DNA from 3 places in the Kitasatospora sp. NPDC051984 genome. Region 1 is predicted to be linked to each of the others. Evidence: predicted binding sites of a transcription regulator. Region 1 holds the regulator's gene; each other region holds the start of a gene.
What was found. Region 1 encodes HrcA, which represses chaperone genes, less so after heat shock. Its sites were predicted from a motif close to TTNGCACTCNGNNNNNCNGAGTGCNAA; they were not measured.

Region 1 (4,125 bases):
CCTTGCCGTGCACCGCGGCGACGGTGCCGTCCGCGCCGCGGCCGTGTCCGTCGGCGAGGGTGACGGCCTCGCCGGGCTCCAGGCGCTTGACGGCGACGGCGTGCCGCCCCTCGGGGCCGTCGAGGCGGACGGTGGCGCCGGGGGTGGCGCCCGCCAGGTCGTCGACGACGAACACCGGTGCGGTCATCGGAACAGGAACCCTCTCGCGGAAAGAACAACAAAAAAACCCGGGCCGGAAGCGGTGGCGTGCACCACTCCCGGCCCGGTAGGAACGGGTCTCACCGGCCGTTGAAGGCGTCCTTCAGCCGGGAGAACAGGCCCTGCTGGCCGGGTGCGAACTGGCCGGACGGCCGCTCCTCGCCGCGGAGCATGGCGAGCCGCCGCAGCAGCTCCTCCTGCTCCGGGTCGAGCTTGGTGGGCGTCTGCACCTCGACGTGCACTATCAGGTCGCCCCGGCCGCCACCGCGCAGGTGGGTGATGCCGCGGCCGTGCAGCGGGATCGACTGGCCGGACTGGGTGCCGGGCCGGATGTCGACCTCTTCCAGGCCGTCCAGGGTCTGCAGCGGCACCTGGGTGCCGAGCGCGGCGGCCGTCATCGGGATGGTGACGGTGCAGTGCAGGTCGTCACCGCGGCGCTGGAAGACGGCGTGGCTGGTCTCGGCGATCTCCACGTACAGGTCGCCGGCGGGGCCGCCGCCGGGGCCGACCTCGCCCTCGCCGGCCAGCTGGATCCGGGTGCCGTTGTCGACACCGGCGGGGATCTTCACCGTGAGGGTGCGGCGGGCCCGGACCCGGCCGTCGCCCGCGCACTCGGGGCACGGGGTTGGGACGACGGTGCCGAAGCCCTGGCACTGCGGGCAGGGCCGGGAGGTCATGACCTGGCCCAGGAAGGACCGGGTGACCTGGGAGACCTCGCCCTTGCCGCGACACATGTCACAGGTCTGCGCGGAGGTACCCGGCGCGGCGCCCTCGCCGTTACAGGTGGTGCAGGTGACGGCGGTGTCGACCTGGAGTTCCTTGGTGGTGCCGAACGCGGCCTCCTCCAGGGTGATCTCCAGTCGGATCATCGCGTCCTGCCCGCGGCGGGTGCGCGAACGCGGGCCGCGCTGGCCGGTCGCGGCGCCGAAGAAGGCGTCCATGATGTCGGAGAAGCCGAAGCCGGCCGCTCCGGCCCCGAAGCCGCCCGCACCGCCGCCGTTCGGCGACAGCGGGTCGCCGCCGAGGTCGTACACCTGACGCTTCTGCGGATCGGAGAGCACCTCGTAGGCGGCGTTGATCTCCTTGAACCGCTCCTGCGTCTTCGGGTCCGGGTTGACGTCCGGGTGCAGTTCACGGGCGAGGCGCCGAAACGCCTTCTTGATCTCGTCCTGCCCCGCGTCGCGTCGGACGCCGAGTACCGCGTAGTAGTCCGTGGCCACCAAATGCTCCGGTTTGTTCCGCCTCTAGAAGTGCTTGCGAGAACTGCGTGACGGTCTCACGCAGCCTTGTTATGACTCGTCCAGGATCTGGCCGACGTATCGCGCCACCGCTCGCACCGCCCCCATTGTGCCCGGGTAATCCATCCGGGTCGGACCGATCACACCCAGCTTTGCCACGCTCTGGTCGCCCGAACCGTAACCGACGGAGACCACCGACGTGGAATTCAGGCCTTCATAGGCGTTCTCGTGGCCGATCCGGACCGTCATCGCCGAGTCCCCGGTCTCACCCAGCAGGCGCAGCAGCACCACCTGCTCCTCCAGTGCCTCGAGCACCGGACGGATGGAGAGCGGGAAGTCGTGGTTGAACCGGGTCAGGTTGGCGGTGCCCGCCAGCATGATCCGTTCCTCGTTCTGTTCGGCGAGCGTTTCGAACAGCACGGTCAGCACGGTGCTGACCGAGGGCCGGTCGGCCGGTTCGAAACTGGCCGGCAGGTCCTCCAGGAGGGTCGGCACCTCGGGCAGCCGACAGCCGCCCGCCATGCCGTTCAGCCTGGCCCGCAGGTCTCCCAGCACGGTCTCGCCGACCGGGCCGGGGCAGTCCACCATCCGCTGCTCGACCCGGCCGGTGTTGGTGATCAGCACCAGCATCAGCTTGGTCGGGGTGAGCGAGACGAGTTCGATGTGCCGCACGGTGGAGCGGGTCAGCGACGGGTACTGGACCACCGCGACCTGCCGGGTCAGCTGCGCCAGCAGCCGCACCGTACGGGCCACCACGTCGTCCAGGTCGACCGCGCCCTCCAGGAAGTGCCGGATCGCCCGGCGCTCCGGGGGCGTCATCGGCTTCACCTCGGCGAGGCGGTCGACGAACAGCCGGTAGCCCTTGTCGGTGGGGATCCGGCCCGCGCTGGTGTGCGGCTGGTGGATGAACCCGTCGTCCTCCAGCGCGGCCATGTCGTTGCGCACCGTGGCCGGCGAGACGCCCAGGTTGTGGCGCTCCACCAGGGCCTTGGAGCCGACCGGCTCCTCGGTGCCCACGTAGTCCTGCACGATCGCGCGGAGCACGGCCAGCCGTCGCTCGTCCAACGGGCGCACGGACGGGCGCGTGTCGATCAGGCGGCCGTCGGGCTTGCCGTCGTCCGGCATGTGCACGCACCTCCGTCGTCGTCCGTTGAACCGGTGGTCGATCCTCTCTGGCACTCAACTGGGCAGAGTGCCAGAACCGTACCTGCCAGTGTACGGCCCGGGCCTGATGGCAGGAACGGTCCGCCGACGTGATCCTCGACCGAAAACCGCGCCGACCGGCTCCCGCGGGCCGACGCGACCGCATTCCCATCGGATTCCCATCGTTTCGGATGGTGCCTGCGGGCCCCGCCGGTGGCAGCATCGAAGGCGAAGACGGCGAAGGAGGAGCAGCGATGTCGGCCTCACGGCAGCACTCCCGGTTCACCCCCGACCGCGGCCTGACCGGCCGGATGGTCACCACCATGTTCTTGATCGGCCTGCTCTATGTCGGCTTCACCGGGTTGCTGATCGTGCTGCTGCGCGGCGCCTGGCCCCTGGTGGTGCTGATCTCCGGCGGCCTGTTCGTCGCCCAGTTCTGGTTCTCCGACAAGATCACCGAACGGGCGATGGGCGCCCACCCGGTCTCCCCCGAGGAGTTCCCGCAGCTGCACGGCGCGGTCGACCGGCTGTGCGCGCTCGCCGACATGCCCAAGCCGCGCGTCGCGGTCGCCCACAACGACATGCCCAACGCCTTCGCCACCGGCCGCAACCCGGAGAACGCGGTGATCTGCGTGACCACCGGCCTGCTGCGGCGGCTGGAACCGGAGGAACTGGAGGGCGTCCTCGCCCACGAGCTCTCGCACGTCGCGCACCGCGACGTCGCGGTGATGACGGTGGCCGGATTCCTCGGCGTCCTGGCCGGCGCGATGACCCGGATCGCGCTGTACGGCGGAATGATGGGCGGCGGCAACCGGAACAGCAACGACTCCAACGCCGCGATCGCGATGATCATCGTCCCGCTGGTCTCGATGGTGGTGTACGCGATCAGCTTCCTGCTCACCCGGCTGCTCTCCCGCTACCGCGAGCTCGCCGCCGACCGGGCCGCCGCCCAGCTGACCGGGCGCCCCAGCGCACTGGCCTCCGCGCTGACCAAGGTGACCGGGCAGATCGCCGCCATCCCGACCGAGGACCTGCGCAAGGCCCAGCCGTACAACGCCTTCTACTTCGCGCCCGCGCTGAGCGCCAAGGAGACCGCCGCGCAGCTGTTCTCCACCCACCCGTCGCTGGAGCAGCGGCTCGCACAGCTGTCGAAGATCTCCTCCCAGCTCGGGCAGTGACCGCCTTGCTCGGGCAGTGACCGCCTTCCACCCTTGATCAAGGAGCTCGCCCCGTGGGATTCCTGGACGCACTGTTCGGCCGCAGCAAGCCCGTGAAGCCGGACCTCGACCAGCTGTTCGGCATCCCGTCGGCCGCGCTCACCCTGCAGGCCGCCACCGGCTTCCTCCCCACCGGCCTCGGCTCGGTGTGCTTCGCCGCCGTCGAGGGCGGCGCCTTCGCCGAGGTCCAGTCCCAGGTCCGGGCCCTGCTCGACGCGGACACCGAACGCGGCGGCACCCCCGTCGAAGCCTCCCGCGACAACTACGGCTACTCCTGGCTGCTCGCCCGCCACACCCCCGACGAACTCCCCGACCTGGTCAACGACCTG
Region 2 (4,125 bases), on a different contig from region 1:
CCCCGCCGACGGCCCGTACGTGCTCGACATCGCCCGCCGCACCGGCGGTGCCGTCGAGGACGTCACCGACGCGCAGGTGGTCGAGGCGATCAAGCTGCTGGCCCGCACCGAGGGCATCTTCGCCGAGACCGCGGGCGGCGTCACCGTCGGCGTGCTGAAGAAGCTGGTCGAGACCGGGCAGCTCGACCCGAGCAAGGAGACCGTCGCGATCAACACCGGCGACGGCCTGAAGACCCTCGACGCGGTCGCCGACTCCGGCATGACCGCGGTGATCCGCCCGACGCTGGAGTCCTTCCGCGCCGCCGGTCTCGTCTCCGCCTGATCCCCCCAAAACTTTCTTCTAGGAGCACCCCCATGAGCGCCACCGTCCGCATCCCCACCATCCTCCGCACCTACACCGGCGGTGCCGCCGAGGTGACCGCCGAGGGCGCCACCCTGGCCGCCGTCATCGCCGACCTGGAGGCGAACCACGCCGGCATCGCCGCCCGCCTGCTGGACGACACCGGCAAGCTGCGCCGCTTCGTGAACGTGTACGTCAACGACGACGACGTGCGCTTCGCCGAGGGCCTGGAGACCGAGATCAAGGACGGCGCCTCGGTGTCGATCATTCCGGCGGTGGCCGGCGGCTGCTGAGGCAGCTCCGGGCGGCCGGTGGGGCCGCCCCGCGTATTCGTTCCGCCGCCGTCGGGCGCGGGCTCGGAATTCGATTTCCGAGCCGCCCGGCGGCGGCTTCGCACATCGGCCGGGCGCGCGGGCAGCGGTGATTCCGGCCTGGCGGGTCGCTGGAATTCCCGCGTTCGCGGGGGAGTAGAGTGCCGGTGGAGCCGTTCCCCGCCACGGCCCGTTCCAATCCTCGATTTTTCCCGCAGCGCACCTCGCGCCGGCGCCGTCCCGTCCCGCGCTCTGAGACATGCGCCGGACCGTTCACCGCCCGACCTGTCAGGCCGCCGTCAGAATTCTTTCGACGATTTGCGGCGACACGTCCGTTATGTCCGGTGGCAATTGTCGGGCCATACACCTTTCGACCCGTCATATCCGATGTGGGGTGCGGACTTTCCGCGAAATTAGGGCCTGTTGCAGAGGGCGCATATCCGGATACATTCAGCCGCGACACGAGGCTGCGCCGTGCGGGGGGGAGTCCCCACAGGCCGGCCTTCCAGACCTCCGGGTCCGCGTCCCGCGGATCTCTGAAGGGCCAGCACAGCACAAGGGGAGTTCGGAATGGCTCAGGGCACCGTCAAGTGGTTCAACGCCGAGAAGGGCTACGGCTTCATCGCGGTCGACGGTGGAGCGGACGTGTTCGTCCACTACAGCGCGATCCAGATGGACGGCTACCGCACCCTGGAAGAGGGCCAGCGGGTCGAGTTCGAGATCTCGCAGGGTCAGAAGGGTCCGCAGGCCGACATGGTCCGCGCCGCCGGCGCCTGACGGCCCGGTAGACCGCACACACCACAGCTATGACCCGGCAGGTCCGGCCCCGGCGCGACGCGTCCGGGTCCGGGCCTGTCGGCGTTCCCGGACCTGCCTGCGGGTTTCCCGGGAGGGGTATCGGAGCGCGGCGAATGGGCTTGCACTCGACACCCCCGAGTGCTAATCATTGGCGTTAGCACTCACAGCGTGAGAGTGACAACGGACCGGGCCGGTGAGGCCCCGGAAGCGGTAGGGGACGAGACCCCCGCTCTCCTGGGCCGTCCGTCGCGGGCACCCCCTTGGTCCGAGCAGTCGACCGTGTCCCGGAGGACCACTTCTAATGGCCAAGATCATCGCCTTTGACGAGGAAGCCCGCCGCGGCCTTGAGCGTGGCATGAACCAGCTTGCCGACGCCGTGAAGGTCACGCTCGGCCCCAAGGGTCGCAACGTCGTTCTGGAGAAGAAGTGGGGCGCCCCCACCATCACCAACGACGGTGTCTCCATCGCCAAGGAGATCGAGCTCGAGGACCCGTACGAGAAGATCGGTGCCGAGCTCGTCAAGGAGGTCGCCAAGAAGACCGACGACGTCGCGGGTGACGGCACCACCACCGCCACCGTGCTGGCCCAGGCGCTCGTCCGCGAGGGTCTGCGCAACGTCGCCGCCGGCGCCAACCCGATGGCCCTGAAGCGCGGTATCGAGAAGGCCGTCGCCGCCGTCTCCGACCAGCTGCTGGCCCAGGCCAAGGACGTGGAGACCAAGGAGCAGATCGCCTCCACCGCCTCCATCTCGGCCGCCGACACCCAGATCGGCGAGCTCATCGCCGAGGCCATGGACAAGGTCGGCAAGGAAGGCGTCATCACCGTCGAGGAGAGCAACACCTTCGGCCTGGAGCTCGAGCTCACCGAGGGCATGCGCTTCGACAAGGGCTACATCTCCGCCTACTTCGCCACCGACCTGGAGCGCATGGAGACGAGCTTCGAGGACCCGTACATCCTCATCGCCAACTCCAAGATCTCCTCGGTCAAGGACCTGCTCCCGCTGCTGGAGAAGGTCATGCAGAGCGGCAAGCCGCTCGTCATCATCGCCGAGGACGTCGAGGGCGAGGCCCTGTCGACCCTGGTCGTGAACAAGATCCGCGGCACCTTCAAGTCCGTCGCCGTCAAGGCCCCGGGCTTCGGCGACCGCCGCAAGGCCATGCTGGGCGACATCGCCATCCTGACCGGCGGCACCGTGATCTCCGAGGAGGTCGGCCTCAAGCTCGAGAACGCCGGCGTCGACCTGCTGGGCACCGCCCGCAAGGTCGTCATCACCAAGGACGAGACCACCATCGTCGACGGTGGCGGCGACAGCGACCAGGTTGCCGGTCGCGTCAACCAGATCCGCGCCGAGATCGAGAACTCCGACTCGGACTACGACCGCGAGAAGCTCCAGGAGCGCCTCGCCAAGCTGGCCGGCGGCGTGGCCGTCATCAAGGCCGGCGCGGCCACCGAGGTCGAGCTCAAGGAGCGCAAGCACCGCATCGAGGACGCGGTGCGCAACGCCAAGGCCGCCGTCGAGGAGGGCATCGTCGCCGGTGGTGGCGTCGCCCTGCTGCAGGCCGGTGTCGCGTTCGAGAAGCTGGAGCTGGACGGCGACGAGGCCACCGGTGCCAACATCGTCCGCGTGGCGCTCGAGGCCCCGATCAAGCAGATCGCCACCAACGCCGGCCTCGAGGGCGGCGTCGTGGTCGAGAAGGTTCGCAACCTGCCCGCCGGCCACGGCCTGAACGCCGCGACCAACGAGTACGTCGACCTGATCGCCTCCGGCATCATCGACCCCGCCAAGGTCACCCGCTCCGCCCTGCAGAACGCCGCCTCCATCGCGGCGCTGTTCCTCACCACCGAGGCCGTCATCGCCGACAAGCCGGAGAAGGCCTCCGCGGCCGCCGGCGGCGGCATGCCGGGCGGTGACATGGACTTCTGATCCGACCTCACCGGTTGGATCGGTCAGTCTCACGCCGTGAGGGCGGTCTCCTTCGGGAGGCCGCCCTTGCGGCGTTTCCGGGTTGTGGCGGCGGTTTGGGACAATGGGCGGATGTCCAGCAACGAGATCGAAGCCGCCCTGCACAGCGCCCGCGCGCTGATCCTCGCCGACCTCACCGCGCGGGACGTCGCCGACGCCGCGATCGTCTCGCTGGTCGAGGACGCCGTCACCCACCGTCGCTGGTGGCTCGAACAGTGGCCGGACGGCTGCGAGTTCGTGCTCGGGCTGATCGCGCAGGACGTGCAGGACGCGCTGCTGGAGTCGTACGGGCGGTGGCCGTTGTGCGCGGCTTGTGCGGCGGAGGACGACCCGCACGCGCTGGGCGTGGAGCCGGAGTTGGGGGCGGATCCGCACTGGGTGTGCGGCAAGAAGGGTCTGATCGTCGCGGCGGTGGGGGAGCTGGACTGACAGCAGGCGTTTCGCACCCGCTCGCGTCCCTGGTTGTGCTCTCTCCGGCCTCAGCCCCCGAGCTCGTTGAGCTCGTGCTGCATGTTCGCCCGCGCCTGCGCGTCGTAGCGGGCGTAGGCCTCGGGGGTGCGGTAGAGGGCGGGGAGGGCGAGGAGGTGGTGGAGGATCGCGGTGCGGCCCTCGCGGAAGGCGTTCGGGGGGACGAAGGAGTATTCGTCGCGGATGGCGGCGGTGTAGGCCGCGTAGCGGTCGGGGGGTGAGCCGAGGACGGCGAGGTCGGCGTC
Region 3 (4,125 bases), on a different contig from region 1:
AAGAAGCTGAAGAACGGCGACATCATCCTCGCCCACTTCCGCGGCCCGTCCGAGCTCAAGGGCGAGAGCATGACCTCGATGTTCGGCGAGATGCTCGCCCGCATCCAGGAACAGGGCTTCGCGGTCGCACGCCTCGACGACTACATCGCCAAGCCCGTCGGCTGACCCAGCATCATCACCGGGCCGGCCTCGGTACGGGCGACGATCACCGTCACCGAGTTCGGCCCGGACGGCTTCAGCTGCCGCCGCAGCTCCTCCGGCACCACCGACGCCCCGCGCTTCTTGATCACCACGGTGCCGATCCGGCGCTCCTTCACCAGCGCCTTCAACTTCTTGACGTTGTACGGCAGTACGTCGGACAGCTCGTAGGCGTGCGCGTACGGCGTCGGGTGCAGCTCGTCCGAGGTGACGTACGCGATCATCGGGTCGAGCAGCCGGCCGTTCGTCAGCCGCACCACCTCGGCGACCATCCGGCCCCGGATCACCGCGCCGTCCGGCTCGTACAGGTACCGGCCCACCGCGCCCACCGGCGGATCCGGCAGCGCGCCGCCGGCCAGCGAGTGCGGGCCCGGCAGCACCGTCGCCCGGTACGGCTCGGCGGCCCCGGTGCCGAACCACAGCACCGCCTCCTTCACCTCGCCCCGGTCCGACACCCACTCCGCCTCGGCACCCTCCGGCACCAGCTCGTGCGGGATCCCCGGCGCCACCTTCAACGCGCCGAACGGGGTGCGCCGGGCCGCCTCCACCGCCCAGGACAGCGGCGGCGAATACGCCTCCGGATCGAACACCCGCCCGCGCGAGGTGCGCCGCGCCGGGTCGGTGAACACCGCGTCGAAGCCGTCCGTGTCGATGTCCGCGACGTCCGCGCAGCGCACCTCCACCAGCTCCGCCACGCCCAGCGCCGCCGCGTTCGCCCGCGCCACCTCGCAGGTCAGCTCGTCCCGGTCCACCGCCAGCACCGCGATCCCGGCCCGGGCCAGCGCGATCGCGTCCCCGCCGATCCCGCAGCACAGGTCCGCCAACCGCTTCACCCCGAGCGCCGCGAACCGACCCGCCCGCCACTCGGCCACACTGCGCCGGGTCGCCTGCTCCACCCCGTTCTGGGTGAAGTACATCGACCGGGCGTCCGCCCCGAACTTCGCCTCCGCCCGCTGCCGCAACCGCGCCTGCTCGAACGCGGCCCGCACCAGCTCCGCCGGGTAATCCCGCCGCAGCCGGGTCGCCAGCGCCAGCTCCTGGTCCGCCGTGAACTCCCGCAACTCCGCCAGCAGCGCCTGCCCCTGCTCGGTCAGCAGCGCCCGGAACGACTCGATCTCCACACCACCATTGTCCCCGCCCCGCTCGCCCCGTGATCAACCCGGAAGGATCAGAGGCGCAGCACCGAGTGCGCCGCCACCGCCAGCAGCGGCCCCACCGTCAGCAGCGCCAGCGGTGCGATCCGCAGTCCCCGCCGGGCCGGCAGCACCAGGCCGGTCGCCAGCACCATGAGCGCGAGCAGCAGTCCCGACGCGGCCAGCATCAGCGAGAACGCCCCGAGCACCTGCCCCGGCGGGCCGAAGACCGAAGGGTCGGCGACCCACACGTAGCTGAACTTCGCCCAGGTCAGCATGCCCGGCAGCATGGCCAGCAGCGGCACTTCCGCGGCCACCATCCACACCGCGTGGAACGCGTCCCGCCCTGCGGGGCGTCGAGTCTTCGTCATGCGCCGATCCTGGCGCCCGGGCCGGCGCCGCCGCCTGAGTACCGGCACTCAATCGGGGGGTGTGGTGCCGACATCCGACACGGCGTCATTGGCACTCTGGTTGACTGAGTGCTAACGGCGACCTAAGGTCGTTCCTGGCACTCCCCCCAGGGGGAGTGCTAACGCGAAGATGCGTGCCTGACCCCCGCGACGGCAGCTGCGCACCCTCGCCCACCTACCTGATAGACAACCCCGTAATCTCCGAAGGGGAGCTCGGACGTGACCACCAGCAGCAAGGTTGCCATCAAGCCGCTCGAGGACCGCATTGTGGTCCAGCCGCTCGACGCCGAGACCACCACCGCCTCCGGCCTGGTGATCCCGGACACTGCCAAGGAGAAGCCCCAGGAGGGTGTCGTCCTGGCTGTCGGCCCGGGCCGCTTCGAGGACGGCCAGCGTCTGCCGCTCGACGTCGCCGTCGGTGACATCGTCCTGTACTCGAAGTACGGCGGCACCGAGGTGAAGTACCAGGGCGAGGAGTACCTCGTCCTCTCGGCTCGCGACGTTCTCGCCATCATCGAGAAGTAAGACGTCCCCAGCCCGCCCCGGATCCGTGTCAGCACTGACAGGGGCCCGGGGCGCGGTTGTTGCTCCACGTACGCAGACCACACCCTGAGGAAACGGGATCATGGCGAAGACCCTGCAGTTCAACGAGGATGCCCGCCGCTCGCTGGAGCGCGGCGTCAACAAGCTGGCCGACACCGTCAAGGTGACCATCGGCCCCAAGGGCCGCAACGTCGTCATCGACAAGAAGTTCGGCGCCCCCACCATCACCAACGACGGTGTGACCATCGCCCGCGAGGTCGAGCTCGACGACCCGTACGAGAACCTCGGCGCGCAGCTGGTCAAGGAGGTCGCCACCAAGACCAACGACGTCGCGGGTGACGGCACCACCACCGCCACCGTGCTGGCCCAGGCCCTGGTCAACGAGGGTCTGCGCAACGTCGCCGCCGGCGCCGGCCCGGCCGCCCTGAAGAAGGGCATCGACAAGGCTGTCGCTGCCGTCTCCGAGCACCTGCTGTCGGTCGCCCGCGAGATCGAGGGCAAGGACGACATCGCCGCCGTCGCCTCCCTCTCCGCGCAGGACACCCAGGTCGGCGAGCTGATCGCCGAGGCGATCGACAAGGTCGGCAAGGACGGTGTCATCACCGTCGAGGAGTCGAACACCTTCGGCGTCGAGCTCGAGTTCACCGAGGGCATGCAGTTCGACAAGGGCTACCTGTCGCCGTACTTCGTCACCGACGCGGAGCGCCAGGAAGCCGTCCTGGAGGACCCGTACATCCTGATCAACCAGGGCAAGATCTCCTCGATCCAGGAGCTCCTGCCGCTGCTGGAGAAGGTCCTGCAGGCCGGCGGCTCCCGCCCGCTGCTGATCATCGCCGAGGACGTCGACGGCGAGGCGCTGTCCACCCTGGTGGTCAACAAGATCCGCGGCACCTTCAACGCGGTCGCGGTCAAGGCCCCCGGCTTCGGTGACCGCCGCAAGGCCATCCTCGGCGACATCGCCACCCTGACCGGTGGCCAGGTCATCTCCGAGGAGGTCGGCCTCAAGCTCGACCAGGTCGGCCTGGACGTGCTGGGCTCCGCCCGCCGCATCACCGTCACCAAGGACGAGACCATCGTCGTCGACGGCGCCGGTGACTCCTCCGAGGTCGCCGGCCGCGTGGCCCAGATCAAGGCCGAGATCGCCAACACCGACTCCGACTGGGACCGCGAGAAGCTGCAGGAGCGCCTGGCCAAGCTGGCCGGTGGCGTCTGCGTGATCAAGGTCGGCGCGGCCACCGAGGTCGAGCTCAAGGAGCGCAAGCACCGCCTGGAGGACGCCATCTCCGCGACCCGCGCCGCGGTCGAGGAGGGCATCGTCGCCGGTGGTGGCGCCTCGCTGGTGCACGCCGCGAAGGTCCTGGAGGACGGCCTCGGCCTGTCCGGCGACGAGGCCACCGGTGTCGCCGTGGTCCGCCGCGCCCTGGTCGAGCCGCTGCGCTGGATCGCCCAGAACGCCGGCCTCGAGGGCTACGTCATCACCTCCAAGGTCTCCGAGCTCGAGCCGGGCCAGGGCTACAACGCCGCCACCGGCGAGTACGGCGACCTGGTCAAGGCCGGCGTCATCGACCCGGTCAAGGTCACCCGCTCCGCCCTGGAGAACGCCGCCTCCATCGCCTCCCTCCTCCTCACCACCGAGACCCTCGTGGTCGAGAAGAAGGAAGAGGAAGAGGCCGCGGGCCACGGCCACTCGCACGGTGGGCACGGCCACAGCCACTGAGCGTCTGCTGACAGCTAGGCGTTAGGGGCAGCAGCCCCAGGGGCGCGAGGAACTGCGCGACCGGCCATGCACTCTCGTAGTGCGAGGCTGGGACCGCCGGTTCCTCGCGCCCCTTTCGCGTGGG

Region 2: the regulator HrcA is predicted to act here: its motif matches at 1,568-1,594, upstream of groL (chaperonin GroEL).
Region 3: the regulator HrcA is predicted to act here: its motif matches at 1,791-1,817, upstream of groES (co-chaperone GroES).

What each region holds. Positions count from the first base shown of each region.
Region 1 covers NZ_JBIUCB010000004.1:362,787-366,911, forward strand. The annotation lists gene ACIHEI_RS10910 (16S rRNA (uracil(1498)-N(3))-methyltransferase) at 1-187, opposite strand, end outside; gene dnaJ (molecular chaperone DnaJ) at 279-1,418, opposite strand; gene hrcA (heat-inducible transcriptional repressor HrcA) at 1,488-2,561, opposite strand; gene htpX (zinc metalloprotease HtpX) at 2,834-3,757, shown strand; gene ACIHEI_RS10930 (hypothetical protein) at 3,811-4,125, shown strand, end outside.
Region 2 covers NZ_JBIUCB010000001.1:73,681-77,805, forward strand. The annotation lists gene thrC (threonine synthase) at 1-322, shown strand, start outside; gene ACIHEI_RS00385 (MoaD/ThiS family protein) at 355-633, shown strand; gene ACIHEI_RS00390 (cold-shock protein) at 1,222-1,428, shown strand; gene groL (chaperonin GroEL) at 1,751-3,373, shown strand; gene ACIHEI_RS00400 (hypothetical protein) at 3,485-3,841, shown strand; gene ACIHEI_RS00405 (hypothetical protein) at 3,892-4,125, opposite strand, start outside.
Region 3 covers NZ_JBIUCB010000006.1:234,803-238,927, forward strand. The annotation lists gene ACIHEI_RS14805 (polysaccharide deacetylase family protein) at 1-165, shown strand, start outside; gene ACIHEI_RS14810 (methyltransferase domain-containing protein) at 141-1,319, opposite strand; gene ACIHEI_RS14815 (hypothetical protein) at 1,367-1,702, opposite strand; gene groES (co-chaperone GroES) at 1,961-2,266, shown strand; gene groL (chaperonin GroEL) at 2,367-4,001, shown strand.